One region of the Pseudarthrobacter sp. BRE9 genome, then DNA from elsewhere that is predicted to be linked to it. Evidence: predicted binding sites of a transcription regulator. Region 1 holds the regulator's gene; the other holds the start of a gene.
What was found. The regulator HspR, encoded in region 1, represses chaperone genes until heat shock. The targets are predictions, from matches to a motif close to AAGTTGAGTCNNNNNGACTCAACTT.

Region 1 (11,068 bases):
ACCCCGTTCGGCGGCGTCAAAGCCTCAGGCCTGGGCCACGAGGGCGGCTATCGCTCCATCGACTTCTACACGGACCAGCAGGCCGTCCACATCACCCTCGGCTCCGTCCACACGCCGAAGTTCGGGAGCATCGAAGCCTCCGCCGCCAACGAAGGCTAGGCTCCGGCACCCGCCCGGCCTGCCGCCGTCGTACTTTCCCAGACCTTTCAAAGAAGAGAGACCATCATGACCAATTTCGTTCCCACCCCTTCCGTCCCGGCACCGGACATCGTCCGTTGCGCCTACATGGACATCGTGGTCACCGACCTCGCCAAATCCCGCGAGTTCTACGTCGACGTCCTGGGCCTGCACGTCACCGAGGAAGACGAGAACGCCATCTACCTGCGTTCGCTGGAGGAGTTCATCCACCACAACCTGGTGCTCCGCAAGGGACCCATCGCCGCCGTCGCCGCCTTCGCCTACCGCGTGAAGTCCCCCGCCGAAGTGGACGCCGCCGAGGCTTACTACCGCGAGCTCGGCTGCCGGGTTGAGCGCCGCAAGGAAGGCTTCACCAAGGGGGTGGGCGACTCCGTCCGCGTCGAGGACCCGCTGGGCTTCCCCTACGAGTTCTTCTACGACGTGGAGCACGTGGAACGCCTCACCCAGCGCTACGACCTCTACTCCGCCGGCGAACTGGTCCGCCTGGACCACTTCAACCAGGTCACCCCCGACGTCCCCCGCGGCCGCGCCTACCTCGAAGACCTCGGCTTCCGCGTCTCGGAGGACATCAAGGACGCCGATGGCGTCACCTACGCCGCCTGGATGCACCGCAAGCAGACCGTCCACGACACCGCCCTGACCGGCGGTAACGGACCGCGGATGCACCACGTCGCGTTCGCCACCCACGAGAAGCACAACATCATCCAGATCTGCGACAAAATGGGCGCCCTGCGCATCAGCGACCGGATCGAACGCGGCCCCGGCCGGCACGGTGTGTCCAACGCGTTCTACCTCTACATCCTGGACCCCGACGGCCACCGCATCGAGATCTACACCCAGGACTACTACACCGGCGACCCGGACAACCCCACCATCACCTGGGACGTCCACGACAACCAGCGCCGCGACTGGTGGGGCAACCCCGTGGTCCCCTCCTGGTACACCGAAGCCTCCCTGGTCCTGGACCTGGACGGCAACCCCCAGCCGGTCATCGAGCGCGAGGAAAAGTCCGAAATGGCCGTCACCGTCGGCGCCGACGGCTTCTCCTACACCCGGCCCAGCGAAGCAGCCGGGGCTGAAGGCTTCAAGCTGGGAGCGCAGGTCTAGGACATGCTGGAGCCAAAGACAATCGAGGCCATCGCGGACGAGCTGGTGGAAGCCGGCCGCACCCGCACCCCTGTCCCCCGCCTGACCGCCCGCTACCCGGACATGACCGTGGAGGATTCCTACGCGGTGCAGCAGTTGTGGCGGCGCCGGAACGAGGACGCCGGCCGGACCCTGGTGGGCCGGAAAATCGGCCTCACGTCCAAGGCAATGCAGGCTGCCACGGGCATTACTGAACCTGACTACGGCGCCATCTTCGATGACATGGTCCTCGAAACCGGCTGCTCGGTGGAGTGGGAGCGGTATACGCATCCGCGGGTGGAGGTGGAACTCGCTTTCGTCATGAAGGACGGGCTCAAGGGCCCCGGCGTCACCATCTTCGATGTCCTGAAGGCCACCGACTACGTGGTTCCGGCCCTCGAGATCCTGGACTCCCGGATCGAGATGGAGGGCCGGACCATCGTGGATACCATCTCGGACAACGCGGCAATGGGCGCCATGGTGATCGGCGGCAACCCGGTCAAGCCGGACGCCGTGGACCTGCGCTGGGTCTCCGCCATCCTGTACAAGAACCAGACCGTGGAGGAAACCGGCGTCGCGGCGGGCGTGCTGGACCACCCCGCCAACGGCGTGCACTGGCTGGCCAACAAGATCGCCGCCCACGGCGACGCGCTCAAGGCCGGGGACATCATCCTGGCCGGATCCTTCACCCGCCCCATGTGGGTCTACAAGGGCGACACCGTCCACGCCGACTACGGACCCCTCGGGAGCGTGACATGCCGTTTCGAGTAGAAGACACCTTCCGCTCCGCCCTGGCAGCAGCGGACCGGCCGCTGGCCGGGATGTGGGTCTGCTCCGGCAGCCCCCTGATCGCCGAGCTGTGCGCCGGGTCCGGACTGGACTGGCTCCTGGTGGACGCCGAGCACAGCCCCAACGGGCTCGAATCCATCCTGGCCCAGCTCCAGGCCATCCACGGCTACCCGGTGCACACCATGGTCCGGCCGCCGGTCAACGACACCGTACTGATCAAGCAGTACCTGGACCTCGGAGTGCAGAACCTGCTGATCCCCATGGTCAACTCCGTGGCCGAGGCAGAAGCGGCAGTGGCGGCCACCCGCTACCCACCCCACGGCGTCCGAGGCGTCGGCTCTGCGTTGGCCCGCGCTGCCCGCTGGAACCGGGTGCCGGACTACCTGGCCCGGGCCGGCGAGACCATCAGCGTCACCGTCCAGATCGAGTCGACGGCGGCCGTCGAGGCAGTGGAAGACATCCTGAAAGTTGACGGCGTGGACGCCATCTTCGTCGGCCCGTCCGACCTCGCGGCGTCCATGGGCCTGCTCGGACAGCAGGAACACGCCGAGGTGCGCGCCGCCGTCGAACACTGCCTGGCAGCTGCCACAGCGGCCGGGAAGCCCGCCGGCGTGAACGCCTTCACCCCCGACACGGCCCAGCATTACCTCGACCTTGGAGCCAAATTCATCCTGGTGGGCGCCGACGTCTCCCTGCTGGCGAGAGGCTCCGAGGCCCTCGCCGCGAAGTACATTCCGCAGGCCGACGGCGGCACCCCTGCCAGCTACTGATCCAACCGGACTGCGGGTCCAGGCGACTGGCGTGACACGTACGACGGTGTCACGCAGGGCACGCTTTCGGCCCACCTTCGGCGGCGGGACCTTGGGAAACCCGGGGTCCCGCCGTCGTACGTTCAGCGAAAGCATGCCTGGCGTGACGCCTTTTGCGTTCGCTGAGTACAAGCACTTTGCGCACAAACACAAGAGCGCGGCAGGCCATCATCAAGACTGGGGTGGAGCTCGTGGCGGTCGCTCGGCAGATGCCCATGGGCAAAGGACTGGACGAGAACAACGTGCTGGGCGCCTCGGTCTGATCCCCCAACCTGGCCGAGGCCCGGGACGTCACGGCACGGCTCCAGGCCGGCACCGTGTGGATCAACCGGCGCGCAGGCCGGCAGCGCCGGGCTCCCGAGGCTTTCCGGCGCTACCCCAAGGCCGGGGCGGTGGACGTCCTGCCGGCGAACTGCCGGCGGGCCCACCGGGCGAGCTTCTTGCCCTTCCCCTTCCACCAGTTGTCCTCGTCCTGGTTGTGGTGGAACCGGAAAACGATGGCCACCAGGACGAACATGCCCATCACCACGTCCACCCAGGAGGACAGCACCAGGGCGATGAAGACGGTCATGGCGTTGGCCGCGATCGACGGGATGGCCAGGGTACGGAAGACGGTGCTGGCCACGTAACGCCGATGGGACCGCGGGACGGACAACTCGCGGACCATGTCGAAGCAGACGCAGACCACCACGATGGTCTGCCCGATGGCCAGCAGGATCTGGCCCGGCATGGAGCTGCTGAATGCGGCCACGGATTCCATTCCCGGGCTCATGGCCGGGCCTTGGTCGAAAAGGCTTTGCTGAGAACTTTAAACACGGAAAACCCCCAGAACTTGCGGAACCATCGCCGCTGATCCGGCGATGGTTCCATTCAAGTTCCAGGGGGCTTTTCCGTCACGAGTAGCGGGTACTCGTATTTGGACGGGCGCCGGGAAGCACTACTTATTTTCCGATTGCCTTATTGTCCGATTGCGCGGGGCCGCCACAGCATGACCGCCTGGGAGCGGGGCCGGGGGCGCTGGCCGCGGGCCAGGCTGACCACGTCACCCGCCGCGCCAGCCGCAAAGATACGCGAATCGACAGAACGCGGCCGCCGCCCAAGTTCCTCGGTAAGTTCAACGATCCGGTTTTGGAGGGCTGCCACCTGGTTTTCAAGTTCCAGGATGCGCTTGATCCCCTCCAGCGATACGCCTTCCTGGGACAGCCGCTGCACCTCACGGAGCATGTTCACGTCACGCTGCGAGTAGCGCCGGGACTTTCCGGGGGCACGGCTGGGTGAAACGATGCCCAGCCTGTCGTATTGCCGCAGGGTCTGGGGGTGCATGTCCGCCAGCTCGGCCGCCACGGAAATCACGAAGATCGGCTGGTCAGCACTGATGTCCACGGCTCACCTCCGGTCCTAGAGCCGGGCCTTGGCTGCCAGGCCCTCGCGAACATCCGCCGAAGACGTGGCCTCGGCGAACGCCTTGACCGCAGCTTCGGCATCCTTGTTGAGATTCTTGGGAACCGCGACGTCGATGGTCACCAGCAGGTCGCCGGTGCCCTTGGACGTCTTCACGCCTTTGCCTTTGACCCGCAGGGTACGGCCTGACGGGGTGCCCGCCGGAACACGGACCTTTACCTTGTCGCCGTCGATGGTGGGAACCTCGATGTCCGCGCCCAAAGCAGCCTCCGGGAAGGTGACGGGGACGTGGATCCGGAGATTGTCGCCGTCGCGCGTGTAGAACTGGTGCGGCTGGACCGAGACGGAGACCACCAGGTCACCGTTGCCGGCAGCACCCGGCTGGCCCTTGCCCCGCACGCGGACCTTCTGGCCGTCCTTGATGCCGGCCGGAACCCGGACGTCGATGACTTCACCGCTGGGTTCGCGCAGTCCGATGGTGGTGCCGCGGATCGAGCCGGCAAAGGAAATGCTGGTGGAGGCGGTCCGGTCGGCGCCCTTCTGCGGGGTGCGCTGGAAGCCCGTCTGGCCAAATCCGCCGCCGAACAGATCGGCGAACTCGGGTGGAATACCGCCGGCGGACGGGTTGAAGCCGCCCGCATGCCTGCCGGTGTTGCCGGTGAAAAGGCCGCCGAACAGGTCCTCGAACCCGCCGTTCGTGGCTCCCCCGCCGCCGGGAGCGAAGCGGGCTCCGCCGCCCATGGCCCGGATGGCGTCGTACTGCTGGCGCTCGTCGGGATCCGAGAGCACCGAATAAGCCTCGGAGATGTCCTTGAACTTCTTCTCGGAAGCAGTGTTCCCCGAGTTGGTGTCAGGGTGGTGCTGCCGCGCAAGCTTCCGGTAGGCCTTCTTGATGTCGGCGTCGGAAGCGTCCTTGGCAACACCAAGGATCTTGTAAAAGTCCTTGTCCACCCAATCCTGGCTAGCCAATGGCGTTTCCTTTCAAAGTCTCTCTAAGTATCAGCCCTCCGCGGTACAGGGGCCCCCGCCCCTACGCTGGGTGGCTAAGGATCTGCGATCCTTCGCCACCCAGCTCCGGTAGGCCCGATGCCACTCCCGGGCCCCTGTACCGCTGCGGGCTCTGTGGTTACCTCACCTTAGGCGAGACAACCCGCCGGCGCGGAGGCCGGATAGGGGGCGGCGGTGTGGAGGGCACCGCGCAGCGGGCACCGCCCCCTATCCGGCGTAGCGCCGGAAGTACCCCAACTACGCGGGGACTGCGACGATGACCTGGGCCGCGCGGAGGACGCGGTCGCCTGACTTGTAGCCGGAGCGGAGGACCTGGCTGACGGTGTCAACTTCGATGTCCTCGCCGGGCTGCTGGATCAGTGCCTCGTGGATCGTGGGATCGAACTCCACGCCGGTCTCGTCGATGCGGACCAGGCCGTAGGTCTTCAGCGCGTTCTCCAGTTTGGTGGCGATCGCGGCGAAGGGACCGTCGGTGAGGTCGCCGTGCTGCCGGGCGGCGTCGACGTCGTCCAGGACCGGGAGCAGGGAGTTCAGGACGCCGATGACGGCCATTTCCCCTGCCACGGCGCGGTCCCGTTCAACCCGCTTGCGGTAGTTGACGTACTCAGCCTGGAGGCGGAGCAGGTCGTTGCGCAGTTCGGCTGCCTCGGCGTTGCCGGCGGACCCTCCGGGCGCACCCTGGGCCACGGATTCCTCGGCCGGCACCTCCACGCCGTTGAGAATCTCCTCGGCCTGGGCCAGCGCGTCGCCGTCGGAATCCGCCGCCCCGGCCTGGGAGCCGGCTCCGGGAGCGGACTGGCCGCCCTCGGGGTGCCGGGCCTGCCCGGTCACCGGGTCAACCTTGCGGTTGTCCCGGATGACCGGCTCCTGGCCGTTGCCCTGCGTGTTCTGCTGGCTTGCGGATGTGTTGTGCTCTTCCTCGTTACCGTGGTGCGGCATGGTTACTTCTTCGCTTCGTCTTCGTCGATGATCTCGGCGTCGACGATGTCTTCGTCGGAGGAACCTGCCGAAGCTCCGGCGGCACCGGCGCCCTCAGCACCTGCGGAAGCTCCTGCGCCGTCCGGCGAACCGGCCTGGGCGTAGATGGCTTCGCCGAGCTTGGTCTGGGAAGCCTGCAGCTTCTCGAACGCGGACTTCACGGCGGCGTCGTCAGTGCCTTCCAGGGCCTTCTTGAGGTTGTCGACGTCGGCCTGGACCTCGGTCTTGACCTCTTCAGGCAGCTTGTCGGCGTTGTCGGCGATCAGCTTGTCCACGGAGTAGGCCAGCTGCTCGGCGGAGTTGCGGGTGTCGGTTGCCTCGCGGCGGGCCTTGTCCTCGGCTGCGTGCTCCTCGGCGTCACGGACCATGCGGTCGATGTCTTCCTTGGAGAGTGCGGTGCCGCCGGTGATGGTCATGGACTGTTCCTTGCCGGTGCCCTTGTCCTTCGCGGAGACGTGGACGATGCCGTTGGCGTCGATGTCGAAGGTGACCTCGATCTGCGGGATGCCGCGCGGAGCCGGGGCGATGCCGGTCAGCTCGAACGTGCCGAGCGGCTTGTTGTCGCGGGTGAATTCGCGTTCGCCCTGGAAGACCTGGATGGCCACGGACGGCTGGTTGTCGTCAGCGGTGGTGAAGGTCTCGGACCGCTTGGTGGGGATGGCGGTGTTGCGCTCGATCAGGTGCGTCATCACGCCACCCTTGGTTTCGATGCCGAGGGACAGCGGGGTGACGTCGATCAGGAGGACGTCCTTGCGCTCACCCTTCAGCACACCGGCCTGCAGGGCTGCACCAACGGCCACAACCTCATCCGGGTTCACGCCCTTGTTCGGCTCCTTGCCGCCGGCCAGTTCCTTGACCAGGTCGTACACAGCGGGCATACGGGTGGAGCCACCGACGAGGACGATGTGGTTGATGTCGGAAAGCTTGATGCCGGCTTCCTTGATCACATCGTGGAACGGCTTCTTGGTGCGCTCCAGCAGGTCCTTGGTGAGGTCCTGGAACTTGGCGCGGGTCAGCTGCTCGTCCAGGTGGACCGGGCCGTCGGGGGTGACAGAGAGGTACTGGAGCGAGACGTTGGTGCTGGTGGAGGAGGAGAGTTCCTTCTTGGCCTGCTCAGCTGCTTCGCGGAGGCGCTGCAGGGCGATCTTGTCCTTGGACAGGTCGATGCCCTTGACCTTGAGCTGGTTCAGCAGGTAGTCAACGACGCGCTGGTCCCAGTCGTCGCCGCCCAGGCGGTTGTCACCGGCGGTGGCGCGGACCTGGATGGTGGAGAAGTTGTCCTCGTCCTTGCCGACTTCCAGCAGCGAGACGTCGAAGGTACCGCCACCGAGGTCGAAGACCAGGATGAGTTCATCTTCCTTGCCCTTGTCCAGGCCGTAGGCGAGCGCTGCGGCGGTGGGCTCGTTGACGATGCGCAGGACGTTCAGGCCTGCGATTTCGCCGGCTTCCTTGGTGGCCTGGCGCTCGGCGTCGTTGAAGTAGGCCGGGACGGTGATGACGGCGTCGGTGACCTTTTCACCCAGGTAGGACTCGGCGTCGTTCTTCAGCTTCATGAGGATACGCGCGGAGATTTCCTGCGGGGTGTACTTCTTGCCATCGATGTCCACCTTCCAGTCGGTGCCCATGTGGCGCTTGACCGACGCGATGGTGCGCTCGATGTTGTTGACGGCCTGGCGCTTGGCGATCTCGCCGACCAGAACCTCGCCGGACTTGGAGAATGCAACGACCGACGGCGTGGTGCGGCCACCCTCGGCGTTGGCAATAACGGTGGGCTCGCCACCTTCGAGAACGGAGACGACGGAGTTGGTGGTTCCGAGGTCGATACCTACTGCACGTGACATGTGTTGCTTCCTTCTTTCCTTGGAAACTGGTTGGCGCCCTAAGCATTGAGCGTTCTGCACTCAACTTTACTCAGGGCGCCACCGATGTCAATCCAAAGTTGAGTGGAGTCCGCTCAACTTTGGCTGTCACGTCAGGTTCTTATCTCAGCATTCCTTGGATTTCCGGGCTTTCGTACGCAGAATTACGACGCCGATAAGCGGGTTCGCTGTTGGAGAACGGACCGCCGGGCTGCTTACCGGTCCGCGTCCCGGTCGCCATGAAGGGGGCCGCGCTCTTCCGGCGTCGCCTGGACCTGGCGGTCCGTGAGCCCCTCGCGGATGGCTTCCTCGGTGCGGCCGCCCGCACTGCCGGCGTCGCCGTAGTCGCCTTCCTCGTACTCGCCCTCGGCAAGGTCCCGCTCGGGCTCGTTGATGGTGCCGGCGTCGCCGTAGTCCCCGTCCACGTACTGCCCGCCTTCCCCCTCCAGTCCGGGTGCGCTGCCGCCCTTGCGGGGTTCCTCGCCTGCAACTTCAGGGTTCTCAGTCATGGTGCATCTCTCCTTCGAGGCTGCGCGTCCATGCGGGCGCACTGGCAGTCTATCGACGGCCCGGGCGCATCAACAGGGCTTCGACGCCGCTTATCGGGAGGCGTGTGCCCGCAGGCCGGCAATGCCCGCCAGGACGGCCAGGTGATGGTCGAAGAGCTCAGCGGGTACACGAAAGGTGTCCGGGCCGTACTGGTTGAACACCTCAAAGCTGACGGCACCGAAGAGGGAACTCCACACCAGGACACCCCGCGCCACGAGTTCCTCCGGGAGGTCCAGACCGAACTCTGAACGGATGGCAGCCAGGTCGGCGGCCAGGGTGGGCGGCAGTTGGTGGGACCCATCGGCTGGAACTGACAACTGACCGGCCCGGGAAGCCGCGTCAAGGATGCCGACGAGGCTGACGATGACCCTTGTGCCGGGGCCCGTGGTGCGCTCCGCCGGGGCGTTGTAGCCGGGAACGGGGCTGCCGAAAAGGAGTGCGTAGCTGGCGGGCTCGCGCAGGGCCCATTCCCGGACGGCCCTGCCCAGCGCCAGGAAGCGGGCACGATGGTCGCCTTCCGGCGCCTGCCCGACGGCGGTGTCCACCTCGTCGCCAAGCTCGCCGAAGGCATCGATCAGCAACAAGGTCAGCAGTTCGTCGCGGCTCTCCACATACCGGTAGACGGCGGAGGACACCACTCCCAGGTCCCTGGCTACCGCCCGCAGGGAGAGGGCGGCCGCACCGTGGGTGGCCAGGTGCTGCCGGCCCAGGCGGACGATATCCGCGATGGTTTGCGTCCTTGCGCGCTGCCGGGGGGTGAGGGGGCGGTCGACGCCAGCGGCTGTTTCCTTAACTTCAGTCACCGGTCCAGCATGCCACAACCGAGAGCTGCGGTAACAAAAGAGAGCGCTGCTCTTGACTTAGCGGGCAAGCCGCGCCAAGCTGTTTCTGAGAGCACTGCTCTCAGAAACTGAACGAGGAGGACACGATGGCGCAGGTATATGTAGTAACCGGAGCGGGACCGGTGGGGTGGACGGTCGCCGAACAGTTGGCGGACCGGGGGCGGCAGGTGCGGATCCTCACGCGTTCGGGCAGCGGGCCCGGGCATCCGCTGGTCGAGCGCATTGCCGGGGACGCGAAGGATCCGGACATTCTGCGTACTGCCCTTGCCGGTGCGAAGGCTGTCTTCCACTGCATCCACGGGTCTGCGTATACGGCCCCGGCATGGCAGGCGGAACTTCCCGCCGCCGAGCAGTCAGTCCTCGCCGCGGCGCACGAAGCAGGCGCCGTCGTCGTATTCCCCGAAAGCCTCTATTCCTACTCCGAGCCAGACAGCGTGATGACGGAGGGCAGCCCGCGCCAGGCTGCCGGCGGCAAGCGCGGGGTGCGGACGGGGCTGCTTCGGGCCCGCGAGGCCGCAGCGGCTCCAACCGTGAGCGTGGTGGCAGGCGACTTCTTTGGCCCCCGCGTCCGGATGGCGCACGGAGGCGAACGCATGGTGGTGCCGATCCTGGCGGGAAAGAACGTCAGCGTGGTGGGCAGCTCCCGGCAGCCGCACTCGTTCACGTACGTCCCGGATCTTGCCAGGGCGATGATCGCGGCGGCAGACAGGCCGTCCGCCTGGAATGCCGTCTGGCACGCGCCCACGGGGCCGGCGCTCACCCAGACGGACCTTGCCCACGCTTTCGCCGCCGCGGCGGGACAACGTGCCCCCAAAGTGCGCGCCCTGCCCGGCTGGACGCTGCGCGCGGCGGGCCTGGTCTCAGGCGGTGCCCGCGAGCTGGCGGAGATGCTGTACCAGTTTGAGCGGCCGTTCATCATGGACTCGGCCGCGTCGCAGGCTGCCCTGGACGTCAAACCCACTCCGCTGGAAACGGCTGCTGCCGCCACTGTGGACTGGTGGCGGCAGCAGGCTTAGTGGTTCAGGAGCAGGGGTTTAGCGGCTGGGAACTTCTTCCAGGGGTTCGACGCCGGGCTCCCGCGGCCGCAGTGAAGTCCCGCCGTCGGCGCGTCCGAGCTTGCCCGGCCACCAGATCCTCGGTCCGATGTCGTAGGCCAGGGCCGGCACCAGCAGCGAGCGCACCAGGACGGTGTCCAGCAGCACGCCGAACGCCACAATGAAGGCCAGCTGCACCAGGAACATGATGGGGATGACACCCAGCGCAGCGAACGTGGCGGCGAGCACCACGCCCGCGGAGGTGATGACGCCGCCGGTCACCACCAGGCCGCGGAGGATGCCGGCCCGGGTTCCGTGCTTCAGTGACTCTTCCCGGACCCGGCTCATCAGGAAAATGTTGTAGTCCACGCCCAGGGCCACCAGGAACACGAAGCCAAACAGCGGAACGGTCGCATCGGCGCCGGGGAAGCCAAAGATGTTGTTGAAGGCGAATGCCGAAACACCGAGCGCCGCCG
Region 2 (11,068 bases), 100 kb from region 1:
AAAAGCGGCAGCAGCTCGGCGCGGAACCGGTTCGTGGGCCTGGTCACCAACGTCATCACGGACAAGGTCATGGCGCAGGTGGAACTGCAGTGCGGGCCGTTCCGGGTGGTCTCGCTGATGAGCAGCGAAGCCGTGCGCGAACTGGGCCTGGAGCCGGGTTCTGTGGCCACCGCCGTCGTCAAGGCAACAACGGTCATCATCGAATCCCCCAAGGGCCGGACCACCGCATGAGCCGGCCATCCACGCGTCCCCGGGCGTCCAGGTCCCTGGCGCGACTCCTTTCACGGGCTGCCCGGCCGGCCGCCGCGCTGCTGATGCTGCTGGCTGTCCTCTCCGGCTGCGCCGCCGGGGGAGCAGCCCCGGACAAGGGCACAGGCGCGGGCACGGGCGCAGGCACGGAGAACAGCGCGGCCGGCTCCGGCGCCAAGCCAGGCGGCACCATCACAGTGTTCGCGGCCGCCTCCCTTAAGGCCACCTTCACCGAGCTCGCCCGCACCTTCGAGGCGGAAAACCCCGGCACCAGTGTCACGCTAAGCTTCGCCGGGTCCTCGGACCTGGCCAGCCAGATCAGCCAGGGGGCGCCGGCGGACGTCTTCGCGGCTGCGGATACGGCCACCATGCAGAAGCTGCAGGACACCGGCCTCACGGACGGGCCGCCCCGGAACTTTGCCACCAATACCCTTGCGATCGCAGTAGCACCGGGCAATCCGGCCGGCATCACCGGTTTGAAGGACCTGGCCCGGCCGGGCATCAAACTGGTCACCTGCGCCAGGCAGGTTCCCTGCGGGGCTGCCACGGCCAAAGCGGCGGAGGCGGCCGGAGTGGCGCTGAGCCCGGTCAGTGAAGAGAACGCGGTCACCGACGTCCTGGGCAAGGTCACCTCCGGCGAGGCCGACGCCGGCCTGGTCTACGGCACGGACATCAAGGCCGCCGGGTCCAGGGTGGCAGGCATCCCGTTCCCCGAATCGGGGAACGCGGTCAACACCTACCCCATCACCGGCGTTGCCGGCAGCCGGAACAGGGCCACCGCCCAGGCTTTCCTGGACCTGGTCGCCGGCCCGGAGGGGCAGGAAGTCCTCGCGGCTGCGGGATTCGGGCCGCCCAGCGGCGGTAACGGAAGCAGCACATGACCCGGAAGCAGCGCATGGCCGGGAAGCAGGCGGCCCGGCAGCAGGACGTCCCGCCCCGGGTGCGGCCACGCACCCCACGTCCGGCGTACTCCGGCATCCCCGCCTGGGTCCGCGCGCTGGCCGTCCTGGCCGTCGTCGTCGTCGTGCTTCCGCTGCTGGCCATGGTGCTCCGAGTGGATTGGGCACAGTTCCTTCCGCTCGTGACCTCTGCGTCGTCGCTGACGGCGCTTGGGCTGAGCCTGCGGACCTCGGCGGCGAGCACCCTGCTGTGCATTGTGCTGGGTGTTCCGCTGGCCCTGGTCCTGGCCCGGGACACCTTCCGCCTGCAGGGGCTGCTTCGCTCGCTGGTGCTCCTGCCGCTGGTACTTCCCCCGGTGGTGGGCGGAATCGCGCTGCTCTACACGTTCGGCCGGCAGGGGCTGCTGGGGCAGGCGCTGAATGTGCTCGGCCTGCAGATCGCGTTCTCCACTGCTGCGGTGGTCCTGGCGCAGACGTTCGTGGCGCTGCCGTTCCTGGTAGTGAGCCTCGAGGGTGCGCTGCGCACCACAGGTTCACGGTACGAGGCGGTGGCGGCGACGCTGGGCGCCCGGCCCGGTACGGTGTTCCGGCGCGTCACGCTTCCGCTGGTGCTGCCCGGGCTTGCGTCCGGCGCGGTCCTGTCCTTCGCGCGGAGCCTGGGCGAGTTCGGTGCCACGCTGACCTTCGCGGGCAGCCTGCAGGGGGTGACCCGGACCCTGCCGCTGGAAATCTACCTGCAGCGCGAAACGGACCCGGACGCCGCCGTCGCGCTGTCCCTGGTGCTGGTGGCCGTCGCCGTGGCCGTGGTTGGGCTTGCCTACGGGCGTCCGGCAGCGGGCCGTTCCGGACCGGGAAAGCGGACGACGGCGACTGCCCCGGCGGGAAGGGACGACCAGTGACGCTGTCCTTCCAGGCAGTGGTGGCCGGGCGGGGCTTCGACGTGGCCCTGACGGTGGCGCCAGGCGAAACCGTGGCCGTCATGGGGCCTAACGGCGCCGGCAAATCAACCCTGCTGGCCGGCATCGCCGGGCTGTTGCGCCCGGACTGCGGCCAGGCCGAACTCAATGGCAGGACGCTCTTCGACCTCGACGGCGGAAATCGCGCGTGGACCGCGCCCCACCACCGCGGCACCGCCCTGCTCGCCCAGGAACCCCTGCTCTTCCCCCATTTGAGTGCCCTGGACAATGTTTCCTTTGGGCCCCGAAGCGCCGGCGTTTCCAAGCGGACTGCGGAGGAGCGGGCAATGCGCTGGCTGGCAGAGGTCGAAGCCGGGGACCTGGCCGGACGGCGTCCCGCGCAACTCTCCGGCGGCCAGGCGCAGCGCGTGGCCGTGGCCCGTGCGCTCGCCGCCGATCCCGCGCTCCTCCTGCTCGACGAGCCGCTGGCGGCCCTGGATATCCACTCCGCCCCGTTGCTGCGCCGCCTGTTCAAGCGCGTCCTCGAGGGGCGGCAGGCCATCATCGTGACCCATGACGTGCTGGACGCGCTGATGCTCGCGGACCGCGTGGTCATCCTCGAGGACGGCCGGGTCGCTGAGGAAGGGCCAACCCGCGCCGTGCTGGAGCGCCCGCGCAGCTCCTTTGCCGCCGGGCTCGCGGGATTGAACTTCATGCCGGGGACCCTTGACGGCGCGGGGGTACGGACCAGCCAGGGACTCAGAATTGCAGGCCACGACGAAGAACCCGGCCCCATGCCCAAGCCGCACGGTCCCGGCGTCGCGGTCTTCCCGCCGTCGGCCGTCTCCGTGTTCCTCGACGACGCCCACGGCAGCCCGCGAAACTCGTTCGCCGTCACCATCACGGACCTCGAGCCGCACGGCGACCAGATCCGCGTCCGCGCGGGAGGCCTGGCCGCAGACATCACCCCCGCTGCCTCCGCAGACCTGGGCCTTGTTCCCGGCATGGCCGTGCACTTCGTGGTTAAGGCGGCTTCTGTGGCGGTCTACCCGGCCTGATGCGGGGACCCGGGGTGGCAGGCCGGGCAGGCAGCCCAGGGTTAGCGGTGCTGGCGGCCTACATCCCCGGCATGTCCAGGGATTCGTAAACCTGGATGCTGGCACCCGGCATCATGAGGTGCGGGTGGCCGTCCAGCAGTGCCTCGGCCCCCGCGAGATCCTCCGCTTGGAGAATCGTGTAGCCGCCCACCCCGGTGTTGGTCTCGGAGGAGCCGCTTGCATTGATTTCCTTGCCGGTGCCAAGCGGAGTCCCCAGGTCCACGATGCCTTCGCCGGCACGCTCGGCCCAGGTCATCCAGGCTTTCATCCCCTCCTGGGCCGCTTCAGGAGTACTTTCGGCCATCTGGGCCTGGGCTGATTGGGGTGCGAGGTAGAGAACAACAAACTTCTTCATTGCCTGTCCTGTTCTGAAGTGCGCCGGCGGCACCATGCGCCCCGGTCACAAGCCGATCCTAGGGGGAACCAGACGCGATGGAAACGCAATTTCGTGCACCCTGCCGGCACTGGTTCGCTGTGGGCAAACAGGAAATAAAAAACACCCCATCCAAAGTTGAGCGTAGTAGACTCAACCCCAAGAACAATCCCGAAAGGAGCTCTCTTTGGACGTCAAATTCACCACCAAGAGCCAGGAGGCTCTTTCCGGCGCGGCAATGAACGCCTCGACGGCCGGCAACCCGCAGGTGGAACCTGCGCACCTCCTCAAAGCGCTGATGGACCAGCGTGAGGGCGTGGCCGTGGCGCTGCTACACGCAACCGGCGCCGATCCCGACGCCGTCAGCGTCCAGGCCAGCAGCGCCATCAAGGCGCTGCCCGCCACCTCCGGCGGCTCAAGCCAGCAGGCGCAGCTGTCCCGGCCTGCCCTGCAGGCCATCCAGCACGCCAAGGAGGAAGCGGACCGGCTGGGCGACTCCTTCGTCTCCACCGAGGTGCTCCTGGTGGGCCTCTCGGCCGGCAACGATGCCGCGGCCCGCCTGCTGCGCGACGCCGGCGCCTCCCGTGAAGCACTCCTCGCCGCCCTGCCGGGAGTCCGCGGTGACCGCAAGGTAGACAGCCCGGACCCCGAAAACACCTTCCAGGCGCTCGAGAAGTACGGCACGGACCTTACCGCGATGGCCCGCGCCGGCAAGCTGGACCCCGTGATCGGCCGGGACTCCGAAATCCGGCGCGTCGTCCAGGTCCTGTCACGGCGCACCAAGAACAACCCGGTGCTCATCGGCGAACCCGGCGTCGGCAAGACCGCTGTGGTGGAAGGCCTCGCCCAGCGGATGGTGGCCGGCGACGTCCCGGAAAGCCTGCGCGGCAAAACCCTCATCTCCCTGGACCTCGGGTCCATGGTGGCCGGCGCCAAGTACCGCGGTGAGTTCGAAGAGCGGCTGAAGGCGGTCCTGGAGGAGATCAAGGGCTCCGAGGGCCAGATCGTCACCTTCATCGACGAAATCCACACCGTGGTGGGGGCCGGCGCCACCGGCGACTCCTCCATGGACGCCGGCAATATGCTCAAGCCCATGCTGGCCCGTGGCGAGCTGCGGCTGATCGGCGCCACCACCCTGGACGAGTACCGCGAGAACATCGAAAAGGACGCAGCCCTGGAACGCCGCTTCCAGCAGGTGTACGTGGGCGAGCCCAGCGTGGAGGACACCATCGGCATCCTCCGCGGCCTCAAGGAGCGCTACGAGGCGCACCACAAGGTAGCCATCGCCGACTCCGCCCTGGTGGCCGCCGCCACGTTGTCCAACCGCTACATCTCGGGCCGCCAGCTTCCGGACAAGGCCATCGACCTGGTGGATGAGGCCGCGTCGCGGCTGCGCATGGAGATCGACTCCGCACCGGAGGAGATCGACCAGCTGCGGCGCCAGGTGGACCGGCTCACCATGGAAGAGCTCGCGCTGGAAGGCGAGACCGACGCCGCCTCCGTGGAACGGCTGGCTGCCCTCCGGGCCGACAAGGCGGACAAGGAAGAGGAGCTCTCGGCGCTCAACGCCCGCTGGGAGGCCGAAAAGGCCGGCCTCAACCGGGTGGGCGACCTGAAGGCGAAGCTGGATGAGCTGCGCTCGGCCGCCGATAAGGCACAGCGCGAGGGCGACCTGGAAACAGCATCGCGGGTGCTCTACGGTGAAATCCCCGCGCTGGAACGCGAGCTGAACGCCGCTGCCGAAGCAGAGGCCGCCGTCACGGACAAGTCCGCACAGATGGTGGCGGAGGAAGTAACGGCGGAAGACATCGCGGAGGTCATCTCCGCCTGGACCGGCATCCCGGCCGGCCGCATGCTGCAGGGCGAAAGCCAGAAGCTGCTGCACATGGAGGAGGAGCTCGGCAAGCGGCTGATCGGCCAAGGCAAGGCGGTGGCCGCTGTGTCCGACGCCGTCCGGCGTGCCCGGGCCGGGATCAGTGATCCCAACCGGCCCACGGGTTCGTTCCTGTTCCTTGGTCCCACGGGCGTGGGCAAGACCGAGCTGGCCAAGGCCCTGGCGGACTTCCTGTTTGACGACGAACGCGCCATGGTGCGGATCGACATGTCCGAGTACGGCGAGAAGCACAGCGTCGCCCGGCTGGTCGGGGCGCCTCCGGGATACGTGGGCTACGAGGAAGGCGGGCAGCTGACCGAGGCCGTCCGGCGTCGTCCCTACTCCGTGGTGCTGCTGGACGAGGTGGAGAAAGCGCACCCGGAGGTGTTCGATATCCTCCTGCAGGTGCTCGACGACGGCCGCCTCACCGATGGGCAGGGCCGCACCGTGGACTTCCGCAACGTGATCCTGGTGCTGACCTCAAACCTGGGCAGCCAGTTCCTCGTGGACCAGTCGCTGGACGCCGAGGCCAAGCGCAGCGCCGTGATGGCTACGGTGAACGCGTCGTTCAAGCCGGAGTTCCTCAACCGGCTCGATGAAGTGGTGCTGTTCGACGCCCTCACGGTGGAGGAACTGGCGCACATTGTGGAACTGCACGTGGCCGAACTGGGGCGGCGGCTCCACGAACGGCGGCTGACCCTCGATGTGACAGACAGTGCCAAGGCCTGGCTGGCCCTGTCCGGCTTCGACCCCGCCTACGGTGCACGGCCGCTGCGCCGCTTGGTGCAGCGCGAGATCGGCGACCGGCTGGCCAAGGCCATCCTCGCCGGTGAGATCAGTGACGGCGACACCGTGCTGGTTGATACGGCGCCGGACTTCGGGGAACTGGCCGGGGGCAACGTGGACGCTCTGACCGGCGCCCCCAACTCCGGCCTGTCGGTCCGGCGGAAGGACTAGCCGCCGGAACCGTGAAGCACCGCGTGCTGCCCTGGCGGGTTGACCGTCAGGGCAGCACGCTTGCGTTGATCACATTGCCGGTGTCGGCCGTGACGTAGCAATCCACCCTGCGGTCGCCGGATTCCCAGCTGGTGCTGCTGGGGAAGCTGCGCTGGTAGTTGAGTTGGAACTGCTTTGCCGCCGGGCCGAGTTTCGCCGCCTGGCAGACTTCGAGCGCCTTGGCCTTGAGCGGCTCGGCCCCGGGATACTCAGTGTTGTCCGGGTACTGCAAGGTCGCCACGAGTTGGGCGGAGTGTCCCGTGTCGCACGGCACCATTGTGGACGTCAGTGCTTGGGGATCGAAATCCTTGAAGCAGTCACCCACCGCGTACTCCGCAGGTGCAACGCCCTCCCGGGGGAGGGGCTGGGGAGTGGCCGGCGGCGTGACGGTGGTCTGCAGCACACCTTGCGCGTCTTTCTTCGCCGCGTTGGTGCCGGGGGAGGAGTTCAGCCAGACGGCGAGCCACACCAGTGAGCCTGCAACAGCGAGGACGACGACGACGAGAACCGCCTTCCACAGGGCCGGTTTCCGGTTGGCGCGTTTTTCCGGCGCAGGATCGTGGCGCGGCTGGGACCAGGTGACGGATTCGGGAGCGGGGGCAGGACCGGCCCCACCTTGGATCTGCGGCATGCCTCCGGTCCGGGGCGGCGAGGCAGGCTTCGGCGGGATGTCCTGGTGGTTCACGGGTGCGCATCCTCCTGGGTTTTGGTTCCGCGGCTCGCCAAGGGCCAGATAAAATCGGCAGTTATTAAGTGACTCTACCCAAGAAAAATGCCGGAATCCTGCGGGTGGAGCTGCGTCATGGTACCCCACCCGGCCCTCCGGACCTCCAGGCGGCAAGCGGGGCCCGCCGAAAGCATGTAATCTAGGTGTACGACAAATTGACCAAACATTCCGGGGCCTCACCGATCGCCAAGGTGACCACCTCCGGTCCAAGTACAAAAGGGGGTCACGCCATGGGGCGCGGCCGTCAAAAGGCAAAAGCTACCAAGCAGGCTCGGGACATCAAGTACTACTCCCCGAACACTGACTACTCGGCACTTCAGCGTGAGCTGACAGGCCCGGGCAGTCGTTCGACGAGCCATTACTCGAATGAACCGGTTGAACCGGACTATTCGGCTTATGTGGATAAGTACGCGGATGATTTGGATGACGATGACGACGAGGTAGACCACCGTCGCATCGGCTAGTTGTCGCAAGCCTGCTGTGGCCCCCGGCCCGGCTGCTGTGGCGCCGAAGCACACCCTGATTCCGCGGGAGCTTGAATGCGGATCCAGGGAATGTGCGGGACCTCCTTTTTTGATACCCGTTTCGGGTGACCGCTTACTTCGCGGAGCCCGCTGCTGTACCGGATTACCGGAATGGCAGCGGGCTTTCCGCGTTTCTTTTCTATCTGCGCTTGGTAACCTGACCGCATGACTGTTCGGACCACGTACGCCAGCGGCGAGCCCTGCTGGGCCGATCTGCAGACCCCCGATGTTGCTGCAGCCAAAGACTTCTACGGACGGCTTTTCGGCTGGACCTACCGGGACTTCCCCACTCCGGATGGCCGCAGCTACGCGCAGGCCTTTGTCCGCGGACAGTTGGTGGCCACCATAGCGCCACAAAGCCCCCTGCAGCTGGAGGCCGGAACCGCCGCCGAGTGGAACGTCTACTTTGCGGCCGCAGACGCCGCCGACCTGCTGCAGGAAGCCGGCCATGCCGGGGGCATCCCGCAGTTCGGGCCCGAGAAGGTGGGGGACACCGGCGTGCTGGGCTTCCTGGCCCCTCCCGGCGGCGGAACCACCGGGATCTGGCAGGCAGGTACCCACTACGGCAGCCGGCTCTTCAACGAGCCGGGCGCGTTGGCCTGGGCCGAGCTCTTCACGCCCGAGCAGAAGGCGGCCATCGGCTTCTTCCAGCAGCTTTTCGGCCATGAGGTCACCGAGTACCCCCAGGACGACGGCGGAAGCTACAGTACGTTGCTTATCGACGGCAGTGAGGTGGCCGGCATCGTTCCTGCCGACGAAGGCGAAGAAGCCGACTGGCAGATTTACTTTGGCGCGGCAGATATTGCGGCGGCGGCAGCGGTCGCCCTGGCAGCAGGCGGCGAAGTCCTGGTGGAGCCGGATGAGCATCCGGCAGAAGGATCACTGGCCACCATCGAGGACCCGCAGGGCGGAATCCTCAACCTCATCCAAGTGCGGGATTGAGTCACTGGCTTAAACACATCGAGTGCTCCCCGCCGGCTCCCTAACCTCGCAAGCTCGGCCAGGGAACCCTGCCGGCGTGGGCCCACGCAGTTGTCGTTATCAGGTGTGAAAACGACAACTGCGGAGCACTCGATGGAGGCTCTTATGCGTAGGCGTTGACCAGGCGGACTGCGCCGCCGTCCACGCCCTTGGCGCCCTGGACGTAGTCGGGGCCGGACTTCAGGATGGAGTCCGAATCCTCGGTGACAGTGCCCATGATCCAGGACGGCAGGCCCCGGTCGTTCAGGCGCGCAACTGCGGCGTCGGCGGCTTCGGGGGACACGATGGCCACCATGCCCACGCCGAGGTTCAGGGTGCGCTCGAGGTCCGCGAGGGGCACGTTGCCGAGCTCTGAGACCAGTTTGAAGATGGCCGGCAGTTCCCAAGTGGCGCGGTCCACGGTGGCCACCAGGCCCTGGGGGAGGACGCGGGCCAGGTTGGCGGCCAAACCACCACCGGTGACGTGGCTGAAGCCGTGAACTGCCGCACCGGCGCTGACCGGGAACGTGCGGGCCAGGTCCAGGCAGTCGGCCGCGTAGACGCGGGTGGGTTCCAGGAGTTCCTCGCCCAGTGTGCGGCCGAGTTCGGACACCTGGCGGTCAAGGGCCCAGCCGGCGTGGTTGATGACGCGGCGGACCAGGGAGTAGCCGTTGGAGTGGAGGCCGGAAGAGGCCATGCCGATCACAACGTCGCCAGCGCGGACACGGTCCGGGCCCAGCAGTGCATCGGCTTCGACAACGCCGGTGGCTGCGCCGGCGACGTCGTATTCGTGCTCGCCCAGCAGGCCCGGGTGCTCGGCGGTCTCGCCGCCCACCAGGGCGGTGCCGGCGACGGAGCAGGCGGCGGCAATGCCACGGACAATGCCGGCGATGCGCTCCGGGACTACCTTGCCGCAGGCGATGTAGTCAGTCATGTACAGCGGCTCTGCGCCCACCACCACGATGTCGTCCACCACCATGCCCACCAAGTCGAACCCGATGGTGTCGTGGATGTCCATGGCCTGGGCGATGGCAACCTTGGTGCCCACGCCGTCGGTGGAGGTGGCCAGCAGCGGCTTCTTGTAGGTCAGGAGCCGGGATACGTCGTAGAGGCCTGCGAAGCCGCCCACCCCGCCGATCACCGAGGAGTTGTGGGTTGCCTTGACGGCATCCTTCATCAGCTCGACGGCGCGGTCCCCGGCTTCAACGTCCACGCCTGCAGAGGCGTAGGTGATGCCGGAAGTGTTGCCGGGGGCGGGGGCAGCGGAAGTCATACGGACTCTTTCTTGTCAGCGCCGGTGGTGGCAGCGTGCACGTCGGGCACAAGGTCGGCGTCGGTCAGCAGGTTCTCGAATTCGGAGTCCGGGCCCGGATCGCAGCCGGTGGCCCCGGCCTTCTCCGCAGGGTCCTCGGTGGCGTCAACGGCCAGGGCGGCGGTTTCACCGGGAAGCGCGGACGGGGAAGGCTTCAGGCCGCCCAGGTCGGTGCGTTCCAGCAGGTTCTTGCCCAGCTTGTCCGCATCAGGGAGCTTGATGGGGTACTTGCCGGTGAAGCAGGCGGTGCAGAGGCGCTCGCGCGGCTGGCGGGTGGCACCGATCATGCCGTCCTCGGAGATGTAGGCCAGCGAGTCGGCGCCGATGGCCTGCGAAATCTCCTCGATGGTGGCGCCGTTGGCAATCAGCTCGGCCCGCGAGGCGAAGTCGATGCCGTAGAAGCAGGGCCACTGGACCGGCGGGGATGAAATCTTCACGTGCACCGCGGCGGCGCCGGCTTCCCGGAGCATCCGCACAATAGCGCGCTGGGTGTTGCCGCGGACGATCGAATCATCCACCACCACCACACGCTTGCCCCGGATCACGGATTCAAGGGCGTTGAGCTTGAGCCGGATGCCCAGCTGGCGCAGGGTCTGGGAGGGCTGGATGAAGGTGCGGCCCACGTAGGAGTTCTTGACGAAGCCATGTGCGAACGGGATGCCGGATTCTTCGGCGTAGCCGACCGCCGCGGGGGTGCCGGATTCCGGGACGGGGATGACGATGTCCGCCTGTTGCGTGTTTTCGCGGGCCAGCTGGCGGCCCATCTCCACGCGGGACTCGTAGACGGAGCGGCCGGCAATGGCGGCGTCCGGGCGCGCAAGGTAGACGTACTCGAAAACGCAACCCGCCGGCGTCGCCTCCGCGAACCGCTTGGACCGCACGCCTTCCTCGTCGATGGCAATGAACTCGCCCGGTTCGATCTCCCGGATGAAGCTGGCGCCCACGGTGGCCAGGGCGGACTGCTCGGAAGCGACCACCCAGCCGCGCTCCAGCCGGCCCAGTACCAGCGGACGGATGCCGAAGGTGTCCCGTGCGGCGTAGAGCGTGCCTTCATCCATGAAGACGAAGCAGAAGCCGCCCTTGATCTTGGGCAGCAGCTCAATGGCGGTTTCTTCCAGGGTCTTGCCCGGTTCGCCCTCCAGCAGGGCGGTGACCAAGGCCG

Region 2: a site for HspR is predicted at 3,650-3,674, ahead of clpB (ATP-dependent chaperone ClpB). Genes of this name have one in related genera too.

Annotation. Positions count from the first base shown of each region.
Region 1 is NZ_JAUZUY010000004.1:165,661-176,728, forward strand. Features, by position in the region: gene hpaE (5-carboxymethyl-2-hydroxymuconate semialdehyde dehydrogenase) at 1-159, shown strand, start outside; gene hpaD (3,4-dihydroxyphenylacetate 2,3-dioxygenase) at 226-1,305, shown strand; gene hpaH (2-oxo-hept-4-ene-1,7-dioate hydratase) at 1,309-2,094, shown strand; gene Q9R31_RS10540 (HpcH/HpaI aldolase/citrate lyase family protein) at 2,079-2,882, shown strand; gene Q9R31_RS10545 (hypothetical protein) at 3,059-3,184, shown strand; gene Q9R31_RS10550 (hypothetical protein) at 3,295-3,681, opposite strand; gene Q9R31_RS10555 (heat shock protein transcriptional repressor HspR) at 3,879-4,304, opposite strand; gene Q9R31_RS10560 (DnaJ C-terminal domain-containing protein) at 4,320-5,291, opposite strand; gene Q9R31_RS10565 (nucleotide exchange factor GrpE) at 5,568-6,269, opposite strand; gene dnaK (molecular chaperone DnaK) at 6,272-8,149, opposite strand; gene Q9R31_RS10575 (hypothetical protein) at 8,383-8,676, opposite strand; gene Q9R31_RS10580 (WHG domain-containing protein) at 8,767-9,519, opposite strand; gene Q9R31_RS10585 (NAD-dependent epimerase/dehydratase family protein) at 9,645-10,574, shown strand; gene Q9R31_RS10590 (MMPL family transporter) at 10,593-11,068, opposite strand, start outside.
Region 2 is NZ_JAUZUY010000004.1:62,370-73,437, reverse strand. Features, by position in the region: gene Q9R31_RS10080 (TOBE domain-containing protein) at 1-231, shown strand, start outside; gene modA (molybdate ABC transporter substrate-binding protein) at 228-1,130, shown strand; gene Q9R31_RS10070 (ABC transporter permease) at 1,127-2,047, shown strand; gene Q9R31_RS10065 (ABC transporter ATP-binding protein) at 2,044-3,102, shown strand; gene Q9R31_RS10060 (hypothetical protein) at 3,161-3,496, opposite strand; gene clpB (ATP-dependent chaperone ClpB) at 3,702-6,344, shown strand; gene Q9R31_RS10050 (septum formation family protein) at 6,391-7,068, opposite strand; gene Q9R31_RS10045 (DUF3073 domain-containing protein) at 7,341-7,574, shown strand; gene Q9R31_RS10040 (VOC family protein) at 7,800-8,576, shown strand; gene purM (phosphoribosylformylglycinamidine cyclo-ligase) at 8,719-9,867, opposite strand; gene purF (amidophosphoribosyltransferase) at 9,864-11,068, opposite strand, start outside.